Regions from separate parts of the Marinobacterium sp. xm-d-579 genome, predicted to be linked through region 2. Evidence: predicted binding sites of a transcription regulator. Region 2 holds the regulator's gene; the other holds the start of a gene.
What was found. The regulator LexA, encoded in region 2, represses DNA repair genes until DNA is damaged. The targets are predictions, from matches to a motif close to TACTGTNTANNTANACAGTA.
Positions count from the first base shown of each region.

Region 1: the regulator LexA is predicted to act here: its motif matches at 8,660-8,679, upstream of uvrD (DNA helicase II).

Region 1 covers NZ_WBYP01000003.1:98,102-110,456, reverse strand. The annotation lists gene ubiB (ubiquinone biosynthesis regulatory protein kinase UbiB) at 1-1,173, opposite strand, end outside; gene XMD579_RS07690 (thiol:disulfide interchange protein DsbA/DsbL) at 1,284-1,916, opposite strand; gene XMD579_RS07685 (cytochrome c) at 2,026-2,619, opposite strand; gene yihA (ribosome biogenesis GTP-binding protein YihA/YsxC) at 2,819-3,454, shown strand; gene polA (DNA polymerase I) at 3,481-6,237, opposite strand; gene XMD579_RS07670 (homoserine kinase) at 6,344-7,309, shown strand; gene XMD579_RS07665 (GAK system CofD-like protein) at 7,406-8,575, opposite strand; gene uvrD (DNA helicase II) at 8,707-10,911, shown strand; gene XMD579_RS07655 (inorganic phosphate transporter) at 11,053-12,355, shown strand, end outside.
Region 2 covers NZ_WBYP01000002.1:255,078-267,432, reverse strand. The annotation lists gene prmB (50S ribosomal protein L3 N(5)-glutamine methyltransferase) at 1-555, opposite strand, end outside; gene XMD579_RS04970 (Smr/MutS family protein) at 610-1,185, shown strand; gene folE (GTP cyclohydrolase I FolE) at 1,270-1,809, shown strand; gene XMD579_RS04960 (DUF4892 domain-containing protein) at 1,862-2,683, opposite strand; gene XMD579_RS04955 (alpha/beta fold hydrolase) at 2,709-3,557, opposite strand; gene XMD579_RS04950 (histidine phosphatase family protein) at 3,588-4,043, opposite strand; gene XMD579_RS04945 (NAD(P)H-dependent glycerol-3-phosphate dehydrogenase) at 4,046-5,068, opposite strand; gene XMD579_RS04940 (hypothetical protein) at 5,083-5,292, opposite strand; partial or broken gene XMD579_RS04935 (DEAD/DEAH box helicase) at 5,562-6,875, opposite strand; gene dinG (ATP-dependent DNA helicase DinG) at 6,900-9,017, opposite strand; gene lexA (transcriptional repressor LexA) at 9,169-9,780, shown strand; gene XMD579_RS04920 (SulA-like leucine-rich domain-containing protein) at 9,792-10,196, shown strand; gene XMD579_RS04915 (thioesterase family protein) at 10,326-10,793, shown strand; gene XMD579_RS04910 (DUF6586 family protein) at 10,796-11,305, opposite strand; gene topA (type I DNA topoisomerase) at 11,305-12,355, opposite strand, start outside.

The DNA.
Region 1 (12,355 bases), on a different contig from region 2:
ATTAAAGCGACGCGCCGTCTGGAACAGCCCTAACAGCACCATTCCAAATGAGATATCCTTCAATGGCTTTTCAAAAATCGGCTCGCAGACACTGCGAATCGCGGTTTCAAAAGCGTGAACATTGGTATCAGCAGGCACCCAACCGGAGTCGATGTGTAGCTGTGCCACCAAACGGTAGTCGCGCTGGAAGAAGGCTAAAATATTACGCGCCAGGTAGCTCTGATCTTCAGGTGAAAGCGATCCCACAATACCAAAATCAACGGCAATGTATTGTGGGTCGTCAGGGTTTTCACGCGACACAAAGATGTTACCTGGGTGCATATCAGCATGGAAAAAACTGTCACGGAAGACTTGGGTAAAGAAGATCTCTACGCCACGTTCAGCCAGCTTCTCCATATTGGTACCCTGAGCTTGCAAAGCGTCGACATCCGCCACAGGAATACCGGATATACGCTCCATCACCATGACGCTTTGACGCGTAAAGTCCCAATAAACCTCGGGCACATAAAGAATATCTGAGTCGGCAAAGTTACGTCTTAGCTGAGTCGCATTGGCCGCCTCTTTGCGCAGATCGAGCTCATCAAAAATGGTCTGTTCGTACTCTTCAACCACCTCAACGGGGCGCAGGCGCTTACCCTCGGACCAAAGATTCTGCACCATGCGTGCCATGACATAGAGCAGCGCAACATCCTGGCGTATGACACGTTCAATGCCAGGGCGAATCACTTTAACAACGACAGCACGGCCATCTTTCAGTCGGGCTGGATGAACTTGGGCAACGGATGCCGAGGCTAAGGGTTCGGCATCGAACTCTGCAAAAAGCTCATCAACACTGGCACCCAGTTGTTTCTCTATCAATTGTCGCGCTTGTGCGCCTGCGAATGGAGGCACTCGATCCTGCAGAAGTGCCAATTCATTGGCGAGATCTGGCGGTAGTAAGTCACGTCGGGTTGATAGAGTCTGTCCAAACTTTATAAATACAGGGCCTAAAGCGATCAATGCGCCGCGTAAACGCGCCTCAGAGCTGCCGTTGGCACGGAAGAAGAGACGCCAAGGCAAAAGCGTAACCACAAGGCGAAGGTACCAAGGCAAGCGGGTCGTGTTGATGAAGGTATCAAGACGAAAACGGGCGATAACCCAATAAATTTTGATGATTCTAAGAATGCTTTGCACGAAACGGCCGCCAGCACTGATCGATAATGAAGCGGCTATTATGCCACCTTAGAGGAGTATAAAAAAACAACTGCTCCAAAAGGAGCAGTTGTTAGAAGGTTATTGTGCCTTTATTGAGCGTTGCGCTCTTTCTCGATTAGGTGTTCTGCCACTTTCAACATGTTGGCGTGTGAGCCCGTTAGAGTAGAGGTGACTAAGTATTTACCGTTAACGATGATGCTGGGTACACCCTGAATCTGGTATCCACGGACACGCGCATCACTCTGCTTCAACTGCATGCCAACCGCAAAGGAGTTGTAGGTCTTAAGGAAGTCCTGTTTCGACACGCCATGCTCTTCAAATACTTCAGCGATATCTTCTGGGCTGCGGAAACGACGACGTTCAACATGAATCGCATCAAACATCGCTTGGTGAACCTTATCTTTAACGCCCAATAGCTTACCTACGTAATATGCACGAGCGAGCGGCTCCCAACTGCGGCCAAACACAACCGGCATATTTTCAAACGTCACATCGTCTGCAAGCTTCTGGCTCCAAGCGTGAAGCATCGGCTCAAAGGCATTACAGTGCGGACAAGAGTAACCAAAGGCCTCAACCACCTCGATTTTGCTCGCATCCGCTGTCGGTACAGGCTGCTTAAGAACGGTGTAGTGCTCACCCGCTTTCCACTCTGTCGCATGAGCAAGTGTGGCGCCAAGCGACAAAACGGCAACAGCAAACAGATTGAATGAACGTCTTAACATGATTTAGTTCCTTGGAATTTATCTTTAATAACTAAAGTAATGGTCATGGCTGAATTGAAGCTGAAATCAAAAAAGGCAGCCGAAGCTGCCTCTTTATAGAAGTCTACGATTACTCGTATAGACCCTGGATGTAAGCGGCTACCGCTTTCATTTCGTTCTCTTTCATGTTCGCAGCGATCGTACGCATCATCGCGTTTGGATCGTTGTTACGCTCACCTGAGTAGAACTTCTTAAGCGTGCTCTCAGTGTATTGAGCGTGCTGACCCGCTAGAGCTGGGTAGCCTGCAGAGGTAATGCCTTTACCTGCAGGACCGTGACAGGCAGTACACGCTGCAACGCCACTCTCTGGGTTACCTGCGCGGTAGATCTTCTGACCAAGCTCAACCAGTGCTGGATCTGCCTGACCACCAACCATCGTTTTACCCGCGTAGTGAGCGGCAATCGCAGCAAGCTCATCATCGCTCATCGCATCAAGAAGACCGGTCATTTCAGGAATAGCACGTGCACCTGACTTGATCTCTTTAAGCTGCTTTAGCAGGTATGGCTGGCCTTGGCCGGCAATCTTAGGAAAGTTACCCACCATACTGTTACCATCAGCACCGTGACAGCCAGCACATACAGCCGTTAATTGAGCGACATCTGCCGCATTCGATCCGCTAACCAGACCAACGCTGATCAACATTCCGAGTAATACTTTTTTCATGGCTCTCTACCCACATTTCATCTTTGAAAAGTTTGAAACCAGTGGTGCTGGCTTCGTCGAATCCGTTCAACGCGCTCGTTTTTTTCACTTTTGGTGGTTACGAGTTGACGACAGCGCTAAAATTGCGGTGCATTATAAACCTAATCATCTATAACGAAAACCGATAAACCCCGTACTTATATAGTACTAAAGGCCAGATATGACTGAAGAGTTAGAACAAATTCATTACAACACAGCACGTTTTCTTATAAGCGCAGCAAAACTCAGTCAGTGTCCAGAGGATGTCGGTGCAGAAGTTGCTTTCGCTGGGCGCTCCAATGCCGGCAAGTCGAGTGCCATTAACTCGCTAACCAATCAAAACAGTTTAGCGCGCACCTCAAAAACACCAGGTCGCACCCAGCTGATCAACTTTTTCGATCTGAATGTCGAAGGTGTGCGCATTGTCGACCTTCCTGGTTATGGCTATGCGAAAGTGCCGATCGCAATGAAAGAGCACTGGCAAAAGCATCTCGATGACTACCTACAGCGCCGTCAATGTCTGCGCGGGGTGGTACTGGTGATGGATATCCGCCATCCGATGAAAGAGTTCGATGAGATGATGATCGACTGGTGTGAATCTACGGGCGTGCCACTGCACATTCTGCTCACCAAAGCCGACAAGCTAAAACGCGGCCCAGCTCAGGCTACGTTGTTGAAAATTAAGAAAGAGACCAAAGAGCGTCTGGCCGACAAAGTCAGCGTACAGGTCTTTTCAGCACTGAAGAAAACGGGCGTTGATCAGCTACGTAACCGTTTAGACAGCTGGCTATTGCCAGAGCCGTTCGACGCAGAATAGAGCTAATTGTGTGAATGGGGGCAAGCTTAGTGCGCTTGCTCCCAGTTATCCCCGACACCCACTTCGACCAACAGCGGCACACTCAATTCAGCGGCCGACTCCATTAGACGTTTAATCTCAGCATTAAATGCATCAACCTGATCTTCAGCCACTTCAAAGACCAATTCATCGTGCACCTGCATGATCATTCTGGCATCAAAGCCGCTTTCTGTTAGCCAAGCATCTACCGCCAACATAGCGCACTTAATGATATCGGCGGCGGTACCCTGCATCGGAGCATTGATCGCAGTCCGTTCAGCCCCTTGGCGCAACATTGGGTTACGGGCGTTGATCTCTGGCAAGTAGAGACGGCGACCAAAGATGGTCTCAACGTACCCCTGCTCGCGCGCCATGTCGCGGGTGCTCTCCATGTAGTTTTGGACACCTGGGTAGGTTTCGAAATAGTGCTCAATGTAGGTCTGCGCCTCTTTACGCGACGTACCCAACTGCTTGGCCAAACCAAACGCAGACATACCGTAGATCAAGCCGAAGTTGATCGCTTTGGCACTGCGGCGCTGATCGGTGCTGACCTCATCCGGTGAGACCTTAAAGACCTCGGCAGCCGTCGCTTTGTGAATGTCATCGCCATTGGCAAAGGCATTGACCAATCCCGCATCGCCAGAGAGGTGCGCCATAATGCGCAGTTCGATCTGTGAATAGTCGGCCGCCACCATGCGGTAGCCCTCTGGAGCGACAAAGGCGTGTCGGATGCGTCGACCTTCGGCCGTTCTAACCGGAATGTTCTGCAGGTTCGGGTCAGTCGAAGAGAGACGTCCTGTAGCCGTCACCGCTTGATGGTATGAGGTATGCAGACGACCCGTATTGGGATCAACCATCGTCGGCAGCTTGTCCGTGTAGGTCGATTTCAATTTGGTTAGACCGCGGTGCTCAATAATCAGCTTGGGCAGTGGGTACTCCAGCGCCAACTCTTGCAGCACCTCTTCTGCCGTCGACGGGGCGCCTTTCGGAGTCTTCTTAATCACCGGCAGCCCCTGCTTTTCAAACAGAATGGTCTGCAGTTGTTTAGGTGAGGATAGATTGAAGGGCTCGCCCGCCGCTTCAAACGCGTCGTTCTCTAACACCTTAAGGCGCTGCTCGATCTCAGCACTCTGTTGCGCCAGCAGTACCGATTTAATCAGCGCACCGTTGCGTTCAATGCGTGACAGAACCGGAATCAGTGGAATCTCGATCTCGTCTAGAATCGGTTTCACCGAAGGCACTTCATTTAGAGCTTGCTGCAAGTTCTCATGCAGACGCCACGTAATATCGGCATCTTCAGCGGCATAAGGGGCGGCCTGCTCTATCTCGATCTGATTAAAGGTCAGTTGTTTCTTGCCTTTACCGGCCAAGGATTCAAAGCTGATGGTACTCTCATCTAGATAGAACTTAGCCAAACTGTCCATATCATGGCGTGTCGCGGTACTGTTCAGCACATAGGATTCCAGCATGGTATCCGCTGATACGCCCTGAACATTGATGCCATATCGCGCCAGCACATTCATGTCGTACTTAATGTGCTGACCCACTTTCTTAAGGGAGGCATCCTCGAGCAGCGTTTTAAGCTCCGCTAGCGCCCAATCAAAATTAACCTGCTCCGGCACGCCGACGTAATCATGGCCCAGTGGCAAGTATGCCGCCTTGCCCGCTTCACAACAGAATGAGACACCGACCAACTGCGCTTGCATGTAGTTTAGGCTGGTCGTCTCAGTATCAAAGGCAAAGGTGCCCGCAGCACGCAGTTTGGCAAACCACGCAGAGGCCGTCGCCTGATCCAAAATGGTTTCGTAGTGGCGCTCAACACTGGGCTTAGGAGCAACGGGCTCGTTTGAAGGCGCAGAGCCTTCAACCGCTTGCCCATCGGGGCCTTCTAATAGCGCCACCCAAGAGCGGAACTCGTAATCCTTAAACAACTCAATCAACGAAGCGTTATCCGGTTGCGGGAGGTGCACATCCGACAGAGAGATCGACAGCTCAACATCCGTTTTAATCGTAGCTAATAGATAGGAGAGCTCTGCCGCTTCGCGATGCTCTTCAAGCTTCTTGGCCATGGTTTTAGAACCACGGAAGGTTAGATCGGCAATCTTATCGAGATTTTGGTAGAGGTCACTGATACCGCCAATACCCTGCAGAAGCGCCAGGGCCGTCTTCTCGCCCACGCCTGGCACACCCGGAATATTGTCGACCTTATCGCCCATCAGCGCCAGATAGTCGATGATCAGTTCAGGGGGAATGCCAAACTTTTCAACCACACCGTCACGATCCATCTTCGTGTCAGTCATGGTGTTGATTAGGGTGACCTTATCATCGACCAACTGCGCCATATCTTTATCGCCCGTTGAGATCACCACCTCTAAATTGTGCGCTTCGGCTTGGCGCGCCAGTGTACCAATCACATCATCCGCTTCGACGCCCTCTTCCACCAACAGAGGCAGCCCCATCGCTTTGATGATGTTGTGTACCGGCTCTATTTGCTCACGCAGATCATCGGGCATCGGTGGACGCTGTGCTTTGTATTCCGGATAGATCTCATCACGAAAAGTCTTACCCTTCGCATCAAAGATGACCGCCACTGGAGAGTTTGGATAACTCTTAAGCAGACTGCGCATCATTGAGGTGACCAGTCGTACCGCACCGCTTGGTCGTCCGTCGGATGTTCTTAAATCAGCCTGTTGTGATGCAAAAAAGGCACGGAACAGATAAGAGGAGCCATCAACGAGAACTACAGGGGCTTTTGTGTCGGTCATAATAAGATATCTATTGTATTTTTAAGCAAGGCACACAATCATAGACAAAAGCGCTGCTGCACCCAAGCTTTAGCAGCAGATAGCCCCAGATCATTGAGAACCGACCATGGCTGTATATACCCAGGTGTCTGACACCGACCTCGACAAACTGCTCGCTGATTTTGATCTTGGCCAGGCCGTGGCACTGAAAGGTATTGACGGTGGCATCGAAAACACCAACTTTTTCTTAACGACTGAAAAGAGTGGCCAACAGGCGGAGTATGTACTCACTCTCTTTGAAGAGCTTGACAGAGATGAGGCACCTTTCTTTGTTGAACTGGGCAGCTGGCTAGCGAAACGTAATGTTCCCGTCTCTTATGCCATCGAAGATCGCAACGGTATTGGTCTGAAACAGATCTCAAAAAAACCGGCCATTATTCAGCCTCGCTACCCCGGTGCACATCTAAAAAGAGAATTACTGACTGCGAACCATTGTGCTCAAATCGGCACAGCCCTTGCACACTACCACCAAGCCTCTAAGGATTTTTATCTAAAGCGTCAGGCACACCGTGGGGTATTTTGGTGGCGCAGAGAGAGTGAACGACTCGCGCCTTTTATCGATTCAGAGTCTCGTGATCTGCTATCCGAAGAGGTCGCTCGGTTTGATGAGCTACGCGACACCTACACCAACCTGCCGATGGGCATTACCCATGGCGATCTTTTCCATGACAACGCGCTGTTCCATGAGGATAAGCTGACGGCAATTCTGGATATCTACAATGCGGCAACCGCCTACTGGCTCTATGACCTTGCGATTGTCGCCAATGATTGGTGTCTGGATGAGAATCTGCAGATTGATCCGGTGAGAGAGCAAGCGCTGTTAAAAGCCTATTCAGCGATTCGCCCCTTTAGTGCAGAAGAGCATGAGGTTTGGCCGCAGCTGACTCGTACGGCCGCGATGCGTTTTTGGCTATCACGCCTTGAGCCTTGGGTTGATGCCCAGCAAGGCAAAGGCAGCGATAAGACACTGAAAGACCCTGATGAGTTTAAACAGGTGCTGATGCACCGAATTAAATCGCCGAGTCAGCTGTAGGAACGAATTTCTACATTTAAAAGATAGTGGTGTCAGACCGGAGGTCAGACACCTGTGAGGAACCGGTGGGTCTGACCTCTGGTCTGACCCATCTATCTATGCCAGTGATAATAAAGCTTCCGCCAACTTAATCTCGTCGTAGCGATCTGTGCGTTCAGGATTAGCCAGATCAACATCCAAAAGCTGAATGCCACGCTTATCAAGCCAGTTTAAAAACTCTGCATCAATGCCACTCAACAGTGTGGAATCGGTCAACAGAATATCGATACAGCGCTCCAATCCACTCTGAAAAACACCGCCTGCATCTCGGGCAACAAATCGTTCCAACTGCTCAATCTGCTCCTGCAACGTCATACCAAACTGCTCAGGATCATTACCTAAATTGGGGACATACACTTTGCTGGCAGGGTTATCCATAATCGCTTTACCCACCCCTTTGGGGAGTAGGTTAGCCAGAATACTGCTATAAAAACTACCGGGCGGGAAGACGACCAGATCTGCTGAATTGATCCAACCTCTCTCTTGATCAGCCAAATGCGATTCCGTGCCCTGCGGCAAATGCAGATCAAGTGAGGCGATACGCTCATTTAATGGCTGGGACTCTTTTCCTGTCATCCGATGCTGCCCGATGATCTCTCGCCCACTCTCTGTCGTCACTTTCAGTTCACCGCACTCGTCCGTAACAGTGCGTACTTGGCCTCTAACATGAACCAGACGACTAAACAGCAGAGCAATAGGATCTAATGATCGATTATGGCTCAGGTAGCCCCCCGCCAATATCAGATTACCAATACTGGCTCGCCTGAAGTCAAAATCCTTGGGAGCTGACTCAAGAAAGTAGTTTAAAAAATCACAAATAATGCTCTGGACAGGCTCGGGGATGGACTGGACGCGCTTGTCGTTGCGTTGTTGCATCGCCTCGACCCTTGCACGCAATAGCAACTGCGACTCATCAGTCGGCAGGCGGTACGCAAACAGCTCGATCACTTCAGGGTGACCGGCGAGTGAAGCGTCAGCTAACGCCATCATGCGGGAGCGCAAATCGCCAACAGCAGGCATATCAAATGCGTTTCGCAACACAGCGGAGCTGCCGCCAGAGTCATAGGGAGTCACTAAATGAATAGAGTTATGGGTATAGCGTTTGAGAATCTGCGAAAAGCCATTCAACGCAGTGCCACCACTGAAAAAGAGCAGCTTAGGCCCGGTATCAGGGTTGGCTTGATACTCAGCCAAACGGGCAGTCGTATGGTCAGCAGATAAGGGCATTCACTACTCAATAAAGGTGGATATGTCATCCCAGTGTAAGTTTGCTGCGTAGGAATGCCAAGACTCCCATAATAATTATGCGTATACTGTACGCCCATTCAGTAATTTCTCTTTTTGAGCAGTGCGGCACTATGGATGTAACTCACATTATCGACTCCCTCAACGATGCGCAGCGTGAAGCGGTTACCGCGGATATCAGCAACCTTCTGGTGCTGGCCGGTGCAGGATCAGGCAAGACGCGTGTCTTGGTTCACCGAATCGCTTGGTTGATAGAAGCCGAGCAGATTTCACCCTATTCGATATTGGCGGTTACCTTTACCAATAAAGCGGCTAAAGAGATGCGTGGACGTATCGAGAGCCTGCTCAACGTCAATGTGCATGGCATGTGGGTCGGTACTTTCCACGGCTTGGCGCACCGACTGCTTCGCTCGCACTGGCAAGAGGCCGGGCTGCGTGAGAACTTCCAGATCATGGACTCCGATGACCAGTTACGTTTGGTTAAACGCATCTCTAAGGAGATGGGATTAGACGATTCACGCTGGCCGCCGAAACAGATTCAGTGGTACATCAATGCACAGAAAGATGAAGGGCTACGCAGTAAACATCTAGAGCGCACCGGTGACCTGGTACAAGACACCTTAATACGTGTCTATGAGGCGTATGAACAAGCCTGTGATCGCGGCGGCATGATCGATTTTGGTGAACTCCTGCTGCGCTGCCTTGAACTGCTGCGTGATAAGAACCCACAACTGCTGCAGCACTACAAAGAGCGCTTCCGTTACGTCTTAGTAGACGAGTTCCAAGACACCAACGCCATTCAGTACGCTTGGTTGCGCCTGCTCTGTCAGGGTGAACACAAACTGATGGCCGTGGGCGATGACGATCAGTCGATTTACGGCTGGCGTGGCGCACGTATTGAGAACATTCAAAACCTTGAGGCACACTTTGGTGGGCTTAAGACCATCAAGTTAGAGCAGAACTACCGCTCGACAGACAACATTCTGTCTGCGGCCAATGCCGTCATTCGCAACAACTTTGGACGACTGGGTAAGGAGCTGTGGACCGAGGGCAATCAAGGCGATCCTATCAGCCTTTACGCAGCCTTTAATGAACAGGATGAAGCGCGATTCATTGTCGATCGCATCGCACAGTGGGTATCGGATGGTAATCGTCGTGACGAGAGCGCCATTCTCTACCGTTCCAACGCACAATCCCGTGTGCTTGAGGAGATGCTGATCCGTGCCGCAATTCCCTATCGCATCTATGGCGGCCAACGATTCTATGAGCGTTTAGAGATTAAAAATGCCCTCGCCTACCTGCGCCTAATAGCCAACCGCGATGACGATACGGCGATGGAGCGCGTCATTAACGTGCCAACCCGAGGCATCGGCACCCGCACCATTGAAGAGGTACGCGATTACGCGCGAAGCCAAGGCATATCAATGTGGCGAGCCTCGAACGAGATTATCGAGCATAAGAAACTACCTGCACGTGCCGGCAATGCACTGCAGGCCTTCTTAGATCTGGTCAATCAGTTGACGGTTGATACTGAAGAGGCATCACTGCAAGAGCGCACAGAACATACTATTCGCTTCTCTGGACTGATTGCTCACCATGAAAAAGAGAAAGGTGAAAAAGCACAGTCGCGCATCGAAAACTTGGAAGAGCTAGTGACTGCTGCACGTCAGTTTGAGCAACAGTGGTCCCAAGAGGAGAACCCTGAGTTCCCTTCCGTGCTGGCTGCCTTCCTTGATCAAGCTGCACTGGATGCCGGTGAATCACAGGCGGATCCCAATACCGACAGCGTACAACTGATGACTCTGCACTCAGCGAAAGGCTTGGAGTTCCCGCTGGTCTTCCTATGCGGTATGGAAGAAGGCTTGTTCCCACACAGCATGTCGGCCGAAGAGCCCGGACGTTTAGAAGAGGAGCGCCGCCTCTGTTATGTAGGCATTACGCGTGCCATGCAGAAACTCTACATGACCTATGCTGAGTCCCGCCGACTTCATGGCCAAGACAACTACAACCGCCCTTCACGCTTCATTCAGGAGATTCCATTGGAGTTGATAGAAGAGGTGCGCCTGAATGCTAGCGTTCGCCGACCGCTTTCGAGTGGCTCGGATATGGAGGTCAGCTTCACACCACAATCCGCTTTTGCCAGCGAAGTACCCGATACTCAGCTCAGTTTAGGCCAGAGAGTCAATCACCCTAAATTTGGTGACGGCATGGTCATAAACTTTGAGGGGTCCGGCCCGAAGGCCCGAGTACAAGTGAACTTCGACTATGAAGGCACCAAATGGCTAGTCGTTGGTTTTGCTAATCTAACAACGCTGTGAATAAAACATTTCAGTTTGTTTAAAGAAAAATTACACCTGTGTAACATTCTTGTAACAAAAGTGTATTTAAATGGCGTCAACTTAAATTAGCGACTACTTTAAGTAGTGGTAAATCAATGAACCAAGCAAGAGGAGCTTCTCTTGGAAATTAAAGATATGAATAAGCTGGATAAAGCGACAGCATCTAACCGTGGCGATGTTATGCGCATCGGTTACGCCCTGCTCTTCCTAGTAGGTATTGTTCTCTTTATCTCAGCACAAGTTGGGGATATCCCAGGAAGTTACATCCTTGTCATTGCCGCAATGATCGGTGGTTACATGGCAATGAACATTGGTGCTAACGACGTAGCCAATAACGTGGGCCCAGCAGTAGGTTCAAAGGCGCTTACCCTAACAGGCGCTATCATTATCGCGGCTATCTTTGAAGCATCGGGTGCTTTAATCGCCGGCGGTGACGTTGTCAGCACAATCAAAAAAGGGATCATCAACCCAGAAGTGATTGGTGATGCTGATACCTTTATTTGGTTGATGTTAGCCGCACTTCTAGCGGGTGCGTTATGGCTTAACCTAGCAACAGCTCTTGGTGCTCCTGTCTCTACTACTCACTCTATTGTTGGTGGTGTATTGGGTGCTGGTATCGCTGCAGGCGGTTTTGGTATTGCTAACTGGGACAAGATGGGCGCGATCGCAGCAAGCTGGGTGATCTCACCTGTACTTGGCGGCCTGATTGCAGCTGGTTTCCTATACCTAATCAAACGCACCATTACTTATAAGTCGGACATGCGTGTTGCAGCTAAGAAGATGGTACCTCTGCTGATCATGTTGATGGCTTGGGCATTCTCGACCTACCTAGCACTTAAAGGCGTTAAGAAGCTGATCAAACTCGATTTTGTGACAGCTCTACTGATCGGTCTAGCCATTGCGGTAGTTATTTACTTCATTGTTAAAGGTCTGGTAGCTAAAGCAGCTGACCGCCTGGATAACGATAAAGCGGGTGTTAACCAACTGTTCACCATTCCTCTAATCTTCGCTGCAGCACTACTAAGTTTCGCACACGGTGCAAACGACGTTGCAAACGCCATTGGTCCACTAGCGGCGATCAACGATGCGATCGTTAACCACGGCATTTCAACGAAAGCAGCGATCCCACTTTGGGTCATGATGATCGGTGCTCTAGGTATCGCGTTGGGTCTAGCACTATTTGGTCCAAAACTGATCAAAACCGTTGGTTCTGAGATTACTGAGTTGGATCAGACACGTGCATTCTCTATCGCTATGGCGGCAGCGATCACGGTTATCATCGCTTCTCAGCTAGGTCTTCCAGTCTCTTCAACTCACATTGCTGTGGGCGGTGTATTCGGTGTGGGCTTCCTTCGTGAATACTTGAAATCAAGCCACGCTCGCATGATCAACGAGATCAAATCGCACCACCAAGGTGCTGATC
Region 2 (12,355 bases):
GCGCACACGCTCTTCCATCTCATGACGTGCCACATTGATATTAGCCACCGCAAGTGCATCGTCTGATAGATCGGCAAGATCTACCTCAGCTTGATCAAATGCATAAGCACAAGCGATACCGATACAACCACTTCCGGTGCAAAGATCCAGAACGCGCTCTACATCCACATCGCCAAGCCAGGGCTGGAACTGCTGTTCGATCAGCTGTGCGATCGGCGACCGCGGAACCAAGACACGCTCATCAACAGTGAATGGCAGTCCCATAAACCAAGCCTCACCGGTGATGTACGGTAGTGGTTTACGTTGCTGGCAGCGCTGCTGCACAAAATCGATGACACGCTCTCTTTCTGAAGGCAGAAGTTTTGCGTCTAACAGTTCAGCTGAACTATCCCACGGAAGATCCACCGCATTAAACACTAACTGCAGCGCCTCATCCCAAGCGTCTACATGGCCATGACCAAAATAGACTTGGTGACGGTTCATCTCACTGAGTGTCCAGCGAACGTAATCGCGAAGAGTGAGAAGTTGTTCGATCACTGCTTGATCTGAGCTCATGGCTAACCTGATAATATCCGAATCAAAAGTTGCCATAGTTTACCTGTAATCAACATGTCTGATAAGAGTGATAAGATCAGTGATTTCGCTTCTCTAAAGGAGCTTTTTAAGGATGTGACGCCGATTGAGCAGAATCGCGCTGATATTCAACGCCCCGTCAACAAACCCGATGAGGGATCGATTGAATATCGTCGACTGGCGGCCGCCGAAAAAGAGGAGCTTATCGTCGATGGGCTAAACTCTATTCATCACGAATTACTCAGTGCCGAAGAGAGCATTCTTTTTGCAGTACCCGGTGTTCAACTGAAGTTAATCAAACGGATGCAATCGGGTCACTTAGGTTGGGATGCTGGTCTTGATCTGCACGGATTTACCGTCGACCAAGCACGCAACGAGTTGCATCTGTTTATTAGGGATTGTCGTAAGCAGGGCCTCAAATCGATACTGATTGTTCATGGCAAATCCTATACTGACCCTAACAAACCTGCCCTTTTGAAGACTTACGTCAGCGAGTGGCTGCAACAGACAGAGGGCGTGCTAGCGTTCTGCTCTGCTCAGCCAAAAGATGGCGGAACCGGAGCACTCTACCTGCTTCTTAAATCGGATGAGCGTCATAAATCCAATCGGTAAACCTTTACCCAAGGGTGACATTGGCGTATGTTTGCCCGCTTAGTTGTTAACGGGCATAAATAGGCCCGAGAAAGGAATAGAGTCATGGAAAAAGCCTACGAAAACATCATTGAAGCGATTGGCGAAGATCTTAACCGCGAAGGTTTGTTAGATACGCCTAAACGCGCTGCAAAAGCGATGAAGTTTCTGACCAAAGGCTACGACCAGTCGCTTGAAGAGGTGGTTAACGGAGCGCTTTTCCCATCAGACAACTCTGAAATGGTGCTCGTGAAAAATATTGAGATCTACTCAATGTGTGAACACCACCTACTCCCTTTCATTGGCAAAGCCCACGTTGCATATATTCCACAGGGTAAAGTGATTGGTCTGTCGAAAATAGCGCGCATCGTAGACATGTACGCACGCCGTCTTCAGATCCAAGAGAACATGACCAAAGAGATTGCCGAAGCACTTCAAGAGGTGACCGGTGCTCTGGGTGTAGGCGTTGTGATTGAAGCGCAACACATGTGCATGATGATGCGCGGTGTCGAAAAGCAAAACGCGATGATGAAGACATCAATGATGCTGGGAAGCTTCCGATCTAATCCCGCAACACGTGCTGAATTCCTGTCACTGGTAAACTAGTCACCTCAGCTGTTTGGTGTCTGACTTCCAGTCTGACACCCAATCGGATCTTCTATTTAGCGATCACGACCACAGCAGATTGGTCGGCACCCAGCACACTGGGTGCTAATGCCCCTATTCCGTGTACTTCGAGTTGGCCAGTGGCTACGCCTGCCCTATCCAGGTAAGCCTTCACCTGTTCAACTAAGCGCATTGATTCCTGTTCAGCAATTCCTTGATCACTGCCCTGCTGATGACCGACCAATCGAATTGGCGAAAGATTTTGCTGCAGATGATCAGCTAACAGCTTAAGGGTTGGCTCTTCGATGTTGGGTAATTTAACCCAGCCACGTTCTTCTAGTAGCACCAACCAAGGCACCGCCTGTTCCGCTTCAGTGATCTGATCGAGGTGAAGATAAACACGTCGGTTACCCCGTCTTACCGCGTAAGCCGCAAGGTATTGATCATCCAGCTTAGCAGCAAAATAGCGTTGGTAGTCATCACGACCATAGAGGTCGGCATTATTAAATAGGTCATTCGCCCAGATATTACTGGTTCCGCAATCTCTACCATCACACTCAAACAGGATTTCACCTTTTTGGGTAATTACCTGATCACGAAGCACCTGCAGCAGTTCATGGGGATCAAATGATTTTGGCATCTCCCAGGTTGTACGCGTGAGTTGGCCCGACAGTTGCTGCTCTTTATCGATGCGAACATCTCGATTGATCTTAACGACAGCGCCTAAAGGAAAGCGATAATCTCGAACGGTTTGAGTGATCTGTTTATCGAGCTCAGCGGATGGGTCAATACTGATGCCATTGGGCAGAGGAGCAGCCCCATTCGCAAACGCCATGGAGGAGAATAGAAACAGGGGTAACAGTCGATGTAACACTAGCCTAATCATTCAACACACTCACTCAACCAAAAAACTCATTAAATGCCGCAGCCATCTGTGGCACGACCTCATCCTCTAAGTGTAGATGATGCCCACCCGGCATCCATCTAAATTCGATATTTTTTACGAAGGGTAAGCGTGCTTGGGTCAGCTCCTGGCTCAAACCTGACTGACCCGCAATCACCAAAACAGGTGACTCTATCTGAGCAAGAGTGATGCGAACCTGCTCTTCTGTTAAACGTACTGAAGAGCGCAATTTGAGTCTGGGATCCACTCGTATTCTGAGCTCTCCATTGGGCAGTTGTTCACTACTGCGCACCACTAAGCGCTCAGCCGCATCCACTGGCACAGGGAAGCGACCCGTTGCTCTTAACTTGGTCAGCAATGCTTTGGATTTAGCAGAAGCCTGTTTTTGAATCGACAAGTTATCCGTTATCGACTGGCTTAAATTCTCAGCAAATTGATCGGGGGCGTTTGTAAACGGAGCTAGGTTCTCTATCAAGCCAAGTGTTAACACCTGATCCGGAAATGTCCCGGCGTAGAGAGACGCCACACCAGCACCTAAAGAGTGAGCCAGTATTCGAATTGCCCCATCGGGTTGAAGTTGGCGCTTAACCGCATGAAGATCTTCTACATAACCCCAAACAGGATAGCCCGAATCCGCACTGCGCCAATCTGACTGACCATGCCCTGCCATATCGATAGCGACAACACGAAAACCCGCCAAGTGAGGCGCTAATTTGTAGTAACTCTCGGCATTATCTAGCCAACCGTGTAGTGCCAAAATCAACGGTTGGTCATCCTCACCCCACTGCAGTGCAGTAATGGTTCGACTGTGAACGGTAAACCTAATCTCTCTTGGATGAATCATGCTGTTTTCTATCAAATGTAAGCGGTAGGTTCAGGGGTAATGAGTAAACTGAGCAATGGAGCGACCCAGCCCCGCTGCAGGCAGATCACAATCGACCACCTCGATTTGAGCGGGCATAAACCCAACGCCAAAGCGACTTTCACCCTCAACGAGCGAGCTGAATAGACGACCCACCAAGGGCATGTGTGTCACTAATAGAACCCTGCTCTCATCGGGCAGAGATTGCAGATAGTTAAACACGGCTTCAGGCTCACCCTCAGGGGTAATCAGATCAAGAAGCAGAGCCTCCCGATTGGGCAGAAGGTTAGCTAATGTCTGCTGAGTACGCTGATAGGGGCTGACAAAGATGTGGGTCAATTCATCTAAGAAAGGCTGTAGACCTTCAGGGCGATTTTGCAGTGACGCCTCCCCATAAGGGGTTAAGCGACGTGATTCGTCTGGGAAGCCAGGGGCAGCCTCCGCATGACGCATCAATAGGATTCGCATGTTCAGGAACCCGAGAGTGTAAACTCAACATCGGCACTGTGGGCACCTTCCATCATCTTACCGATGACCACTTTGACGGGCGCCTGATTAAAGACTACCTCGTAGAGGCCACGCACAAGAGGCATGTAGACATCTTGCTGCTCTGCGTGCTCGCTCACCAACTTCAGTGTATTGACACCCTCAGCGACCTCTCCCAGCTCAGCCACTGCTTGATCCAACGACTTACCCTGCCCCAACGCATAACCAACTCGGTAATTACGTGACAGAGGTGATAGACAGGTCACGACCAGATCTCCCACACCCGCTAAGCCAAGGAAGGTCAAAGGATTAGCGCCCATGCTCACCGCAAGACGACTCATCTCTGCTAGAGAGCGCGTGATCAGCATGCTTTTAGTGTTTTCCCCCATACCCAATGCAGCACTCATGCCGGACGCAATGGCATAGATGTTCTTCAAGGTGCCACCGAGCTCCACACCGAAGGTATCAGCGCTGGCATAGACACGGAAATAGCTAGACTGAAGAAGCTCTTGAACCGTCTCTCGAAGATTCTCATCGTTACTGGCAATGACCGTAGCGGTCAGTTCACGCTTGGCGATCTCTTTGGCCAGGTTAGGGCCACTGATCACCCCAGATCGATGTGTTGGGCACTCCTGCTCCATGATCTGACTCATCAGACTGAAGCTAACGGCTTCAATGCCTTTAGTCGTACTGACGATCAATTGATCATCGCTGAGGTAGGGTTTAGCTTGATTCAGAACCGCTCGAAAGCCACTGCTTGGAATCGCAATAAAGACAACCTGAGCGTCTTTTAATGCGGACTCGATATCATCAGTCGCAACCAAGGAGTCGGCTAATGGGTAGTTGGGCACATAGCGATCGTTACAACGCTGCTGGTTAATATCATTAGCCAGTTCAGCTCGACGTACCCACAAGGAGGTCGGGATACCTTTTTCAGCCGTCATATTGGCGATGACGGTACCGAAACTCCCACCGCCTAACACGGCAACCTTAGTCACTGTCTGCATTACCTTTACCTAACTCAACCTAAGGAGTCTAAAATTCGTTCAACCAACTTGAACAGCATTCCAATCACATACCAAGAGATGATTGCTGCAACGAAAAAGAGGATCAGCTGAACCGGATCTCCACTATTGCTAAAGCCTAGCAAGCCAATCACTGCGAAGAACGCACTGACAATCATGGCCACTATTTTTTGAATACCCGCTAGGCCGTGACGATCACCACTCATTAACTGCGAGACTCCTTATCGTCGCTCTCTTCATTGATCTCTAAATCTAACTGCTCTTCGCTTGTCTCAGCAGCTGTTTCAAGGGGTAGCACATCAATCTCGCCAGCCGTCTCTTCTGATGAGACTTCCGTTAGGTCGACTGACTCATTTGCTAGAGGCTCTTCCGCCACTGGCGCGTCAACAACGGTTTCAGTTTCAGTCTCTGTCGCTTCCAATTCGGTCGACTCTGTTTCAACAGCCTCTTCCACTACAACACTGTTTGGATCAACCAGCAATTCAGCATCAGGGTGGATACAGTTCAATTTAACACCGGTCATCGACTCAATGTCTGGGATAAGGAACGAATCGTCTTCACAGGCAAAACAGATTGATTCACCGGTAGCGCCTGCACGGCCGGTTCGACCAATACGGTGAACATAGTCATCCGCATCTTCAGGAAGCTGATAGTTCACAACATGGCTCACACCATCAATGTGTATACCGCGACCAGCAACGTCGGTAGCCACTAGGACTTCGATCTTGCCACTGCGGAAACCCTCTAGGGTTTTGATGCGTTTGTTCTGTGGGATCTCACCCGACATCATGGCCGCTTTGACACCGTCTTTCTCTAGACGCTCTGCCAACTTACGCGTCTCATGACGACGGTTACAGAATACGATCGCTTTCTCGACGCCATTGATACGTAAGTAGTTACGCAGCAAGTTGTACTTCTCATCACTTGAGACAAGAAATACCGTTTGAGAAACGTTATCCGTAGTTTGATGCTCTGATTCGATCTCAATCGTGACCGGATCACGCGTCCACTGCGCCGCTAAACGCATAATCTCATCGGTGAAGGTTGCACTGTAGAGCAGTGTTTGACGCTCAGCGCCCTTACGCGGTGTTGAACGAATGATGGTACGCACATCGGGAATGAAGCCCATGCTCAACATACGATCAGCCTCATCCAGCACCAACACCTCTACGTTGTAGAGATCGATATCCTGATTTCTGACGAAGTCGATCAAGCGACCCGGTGTCGCGACCAAAATATCGACAGGCGCTTTGGCGAGTGCTGCACGCTGCACGTCATAATCCATGCCACCTACCAGCGAGACGATACTTAAACCAGTGTATTTACATAGGCCTTCTGCATCGGCTGCAATCTGCAGAGCCAACTCTCGTGTCGGTGCAATGATCAATGCACGGGGTTCACCCTTGCGCGGTTCAACATCCAACTTGAAGTCGAGAAGATCGGTAATGATCCCGATTAGAAAAGCTGCAGTTTTACCGGTACCGGTCTGAGCCTTACCAATGATGTCACGGCCTTGAAGTGCCGGCTTAATCGTTGCCGCTTGAATCGGTGTTGCGTACTCAAAGCCAAGCTCATGAATACCACGCATCAATGAGTCTGGCAGATAGAAATCGTGGAAACGATCCTTACCCTCTTGAGGCTCTACAACAAACTGATCAAGGCTCCACTCTTGCGAGCGACGAGGTTTGTCGTCACGGCTTTTGCGGGGACGACGACGCTGGGTGCGACGCCGCTTTTCATTTGAATCTTGATTACCTTGTTGCTGTTCAGGGTTGGTATCTGTAGTCAAAATCGGGATCTCTCAATCAATAGATCATTCAAAATGGCGCGCAAAAGGAGGAAGCGCATCGATCAACTGCTGTCCATAACGACGTGTCACGACACGCCTATCAAGTAAAACAACACGACCGGAATCATTCTCCGTACGCAGTAATCTGCCTGCCGCTTGAGTTAGTTTGATAGAGGCTGCGGGTACACTTATCTCCATGAAAGGGTTACCACCGCGGGCTTCTATCCACTCAGCCAAGGTCGCATCCACAGGATCATCTGGAACACTAAAAGGCAACTTGGTAATGATAACATCTTTTAGGTAGTGACCGGGTAGATCTACACCCTCTGCAAACGACGCCAAACCAAAAATAACACTGGGTTCGTCACGGTCGATTCTCGCTTTGTGCTCTATCAGCATCGCTTGCTTACTGAGTTCACCTTGAACCGTTAAACGCGACAGCAGTTTGGTATCCATTAACTCTTCGACTCGACGCATTTGGCGCCAAGAGGTAAACAGAACCAATACAGAGGTTAAATTGGGTAACTCTCGGTTAAGCCAATCAGCAACCTCTTCGGTATGAAGATCCGCTTTTGAAGGATCGAACTTCATTTTCGGGACATGCAAAACGGCCTTATTGGCGTAGTCAAAAGGACTAGGCATTCGCAGTGCTGGCGTATCCAAAGGGAGACCCAATTGAGTAAAGAGGGAATCAAACCGCCCAAGGGCCGTTAGCGTTGCTGAGGTTAAAACCGCACCGTAACACTGATCCCAGAGCAGATCTTGAAGATGGTTTTGAGCGGAGACAGGGGCGCTGTGAAGTTCAATATCGCGACCCGCTTCAGACTCATGACGAACCAACCACCTTGCAACTTTATCCTCTTCATTTTCAATATCTTGCGAAAAACTTCTACACAGCCACATCATCTTCTGGACACGGCTAAACTGGGTACTTAGCGGTGGCAACCAGCGCTCCCCTACACCCTTATCGAGTGCAGACTCTTCATCTTCCATCGCCCCTTTAAGGGCATTAATAATCTTCTCTAACTGAGGATCAACCTGTGATAAAAACTGAGCCAATTCACGTGTCAGGCTAGCCAAACTGTCGGGTACCCTGCCTTGCGGGTAGCGCAACCTGCGCTCATCCACCGGGAGTGGCAAAAACTGTTCAGAGACTAGATCGTCCAGACGCTGCAAATGCCCCTGAACCACATTGAGACTGGATTGAATACGACTGATTGGATCTTGCAAAACCAATGCAGAATCCGCTTCATCCAACAGCCCTTTTAACTGACGCTCCAGGGTTTTGAAGGCCTTTTCACTCGCTTTAACTCGCATAGAGAGCGCGAAGTGGTTAGTCGCCTTATCACCCAGATGATGCGCCTCATCAAATATGTAGATTGAATCGGCCGGTTCAGGAAGAATCGCACCACCGCCTAACGCCAAGTCAGCCAGTACAAGATCGTGGTTGACCACCAAGAGATCGGTTGTCTCAATATCGGCCCTAGCACGATAAAACGGACAGGCGTTGAAATGCGCACAGCGACGATTAGTACACTGCATATGGTCTGAGGTAAGCGGCATCCAGGTCTCATCATCCAGGTTGCGCTCTAGCTCATCACGATCACCCTTCCAACGACCACTGGCAAACTCATCCAACAGGCCGCTGTACTCTTTGATCTGTTCAGGCCCCAAAACTTGGGCCAACTCATCTTCAAACAGGGCTGACTGTGAAAGATCCTGCTGATTACTAAGAAGAGACTCTAATCGGCTAACACAGAGGTAGCGCCGACGCCCTTTAGCAATTTCGTACTTAAATTCAATACCGGCGTGCTCAGCCAACTCAGGAAGATCTTTTAATAAAAGCTGCTCCTGAAGCGCAACGGTAGCGGTCGAAATGATCAGCGTTTTACCTTTAGCCTGCGCTATTGGAAGTGCGGCCAGCAGATAAGCAATGGTTTTACCGGTGCCCGTTCCAGCCTCTACGGCGACCAGATGATTTTCACCCAGACGCTGACCCGCATCGTCCGACAAGATACCACCCAACTGCCGTGCGACCGCTGCAATCATATGCTTTTGTGCATAACGAGCCTTTAAATCGCGAGCATTTAGAAATGCGCGATAAGCTGTCTGTATGGTGGTTTGGGTCTCTTTGTTAAGCACATCGCCTCCGAATTAGTTGGCCATCATACAAAAATACTGGATATACAAACAGAAAAAACTTGACGACATTTAAAATACTGTATAAAAATACAAATACTGAATAAACAGACAGTCATTTAAATTCCAATCAGTACTGTCATAGGGGGCGTTTATGAAGCTTACAAATCGTCAAGAAGAGGTGCTGGATTGCATCCGTCGCCATATTGATGAAACAGGATTTCCACCTACACGCGTCGATATTGCTCGCGATCTAGGGTTTAAATCTGCCAATGCAGCAGAGGAGCACCTAAAGGCCTTAGCACGTAAAGGGGCCATTGAGATGATCCCTGGCACCTCTCGCGGTATCCGTATCGTCGGTGAAGAGGAGGAGCAGGAGGGCCTAGCGATCATCGGTCAGGTTGCCGCAGGTGAACCCATCCTCGCTGAACAACACATCGATGATTACTGCACCATCAGCTCAGACTTCTTTCGCCCAAGAGCAGACTACCTACTCCGTGTCCGCGGCATGAGTATGAAAGACATCGGCATTATGGATGGTGATCTCTTAGCAGTTCACCAAACACGTGAAGCACGTGAGGGTCAGATAGTCGTTGCTCGTGTCGGTGAAGATGTCACGGTAAAACGATTCCACCGCGATGGTCACATGGTCTACTTGATAGCAGAGAACGAAGAGTTCGACCCGATTAAAGTTGATCTTCGTGAAGAGCAGTTAACCATCGAAGGCTTGGGTGTTGGCGTAATTCGTCAACAGAATGACTTTTAAAGGTAATCACCATGATTGCTTACAATCAATTTGCACAGAATGATGCGGGTCTTAAACCACTGGTTTTGACTGAGCTGGTTCAGCACACCTCAGAGGTAAATCTGAACACCATGCTTCTGCCGATGCTTGCCGCATTAAGTCAAAAAGAGAGCTGGCTGGTTATGTTAGAGCCGCCAAAATCTTTGACTAAGCAGGTGCTGGCGGATGCAGGTGTCGACCTCAAAAAAGTGTGGATACTTCGTCGTGATAAGCGCCATGGTTTAGACAAACTGGCTCAGCGCGCACTGCAAGCGGGAACCTGTCACACACTGATCTGCTGGCACAATGACCCTGCCGATGACGCGTTAGTCAGCCAACTGAAACGCACTCAGATCTGTAGCGAAACAGAGTGTCTATTGGTACGTAAAAAAATTTAGCCTCCCCCTTTGCTGCGTTGTAGCAAAGACCCCCATAGCCGCTCTTTGAGCGGCTTTTTTATTTAGCTTGAATCAGACCCTGAACCATCATAGGCTCAATAGAGGAGTACCACTTACAAGGAGAATAGTGTGGGATCGCACAAGCCAAATCAGCAGCCGTATCAGTTAACCGACTTCCCTATCCAAACATTTGATAAGATCCGTTATGCCGATACCGATCGTCAGGGCCACGTGAACAATGCCGCATTCAGTACCTACCTAGAGACAGGCCGTGTCGAATTTCTCTACGATCCAAAAGACCCACTGGCCAATGACAATTGCGAATTTGTCATTGCCAGTCTGCATTTGAACTTTCTAGGTGAGATCACTTGGCCAGGACGTCTGGATATTGGCACCGGTGTAACTCGGGTGGGTACCAGCTCATTTGGGCTCTACCAGGTGTTGTTCCAAGATGACGTCTGTGTCGCGACGGCAGAGACGACCATTGTTCAGATGGATGTGAGCAGTCGCAAATCAGCCCCTCTTGCGGATGCAACAAGACACTATCTGAATGATCATCTCTTTGTGAAGGGTGTTGAAACAAAAGGAATGAACTGAGTTTACCACTCTTGCGCGTTAGAGCGATGTCTTAGAATCATCGCTCGTAACTGCTCAAACCAACCCTGCAACTGAGTCTCCAGTTGCTCCTCAAGGTTTGGTTCTTTGGCCAAATCTATAATTGCTATGTCAGATTGGCTAGCGCTCTCTTGCGAGGGAGGTAGGGGTTTATGAATAGCTTTGATGGCACTGATCAACTTAGACAACCAACTACCGGAATCCTGACAGAGCAGCTCCATCTCATCCAACTCACTGGAATGGATTCCCTGTTGCTTAAAAGCCTTGCTCAATTCAGAGGGTGTCGACTGGGTCAGCAGGACACGCTCACGTTCAGCCAACTCATTAAGATAGGCTTTATAGGCGCTGTCTAAATGAAACAGCGCAGCCTCTTGCAGGCCACGAAGCTTCATACGATTGGTCGATTCACCGGTCAACTCAGTGTTGATACCCACCAGCGCGTATTGTGCAAACGCGAGTGTTTGATTCACACGCTGGGAGTATAGGTCAGCCATTAACGCTTCTTAGCTTTGGCTGCTTCAATTTGCCACATACCATTGGTGAAGTAAGCTCTCCAACCAGTCGCCTTACCGTCAACTTCCGTCATAAGGTACTGCTCTTTGGTTTTGCGGCTGTAACGTATTTGAGCGGGGTTACCCTGCTCATCTTGCTGAGGTCCTTCCATTAAGAAGTGATATTTAGGGTCAATCGCATTTTTATGTGGAATCAACTCTTTGACCAGAGGTGCACGGGTCTCACGATTACGTGGGAATTGGCTTGCTGCCAGGAATAGACCACTGGCTCCATCACGCAGGATGTAGGTATCGTCAACCTTCTGACACTTAAGCTCCGGCATCGGAACTGGATCCATCTTAGGCGGAGCCACTTCACCATTCTTGAGCAGCTTACGTGTGTTTTTACACTCTGAGTTGGTACAACCAAAGAACTTACCGAAACGGCCCGTTTTAAGGTGCATCTCAGCGCTACACTTATCACACTCGACTACAGGGCCTTCATAGCCCTTGATACGGTAGTTACCCTCTTCGACCTCAAAGCCGTCACAATCTGGGTTGTTACCACAGATGTGTAACTTGCGCTTCTCATCGATCAAGTAGGAGTCCATAGAGGAGCCACACTTACCACAACGGTGCTTCTCTAGAAGCAGACGTGACTCTGCCTCATCGTCTGCATCCACTGCGACAACCTCATCACCAGGAATCAGGTTGATGGTCGTTTTACAACGCTCTTTAGGTGGCAAAGCATAACCAGAGCAACCCAAGAAGACGCCCGTCGTTGCCGTACGAATCATCATTGGGCGCTGACATGCTGGACAGCTGATATCGGTCTCGGTTGGATCATTGGCACGCATGCCACCATCCGCTGATTGAGCCGCTTCCAGTTCGCCTTCGAACTGTGTGTAGAAGTTGTTAAGAAGATCCTTCCAGTTGATGTCACCATCTGCCACATCATCCAGCTTCTCTTCCATACGCGCGGTAAAGCTGAAGTCCATAAGGTCTGGGAAACTTTCAGCCAGACGATCCGTAACGATATCGCCCATTTTTTGT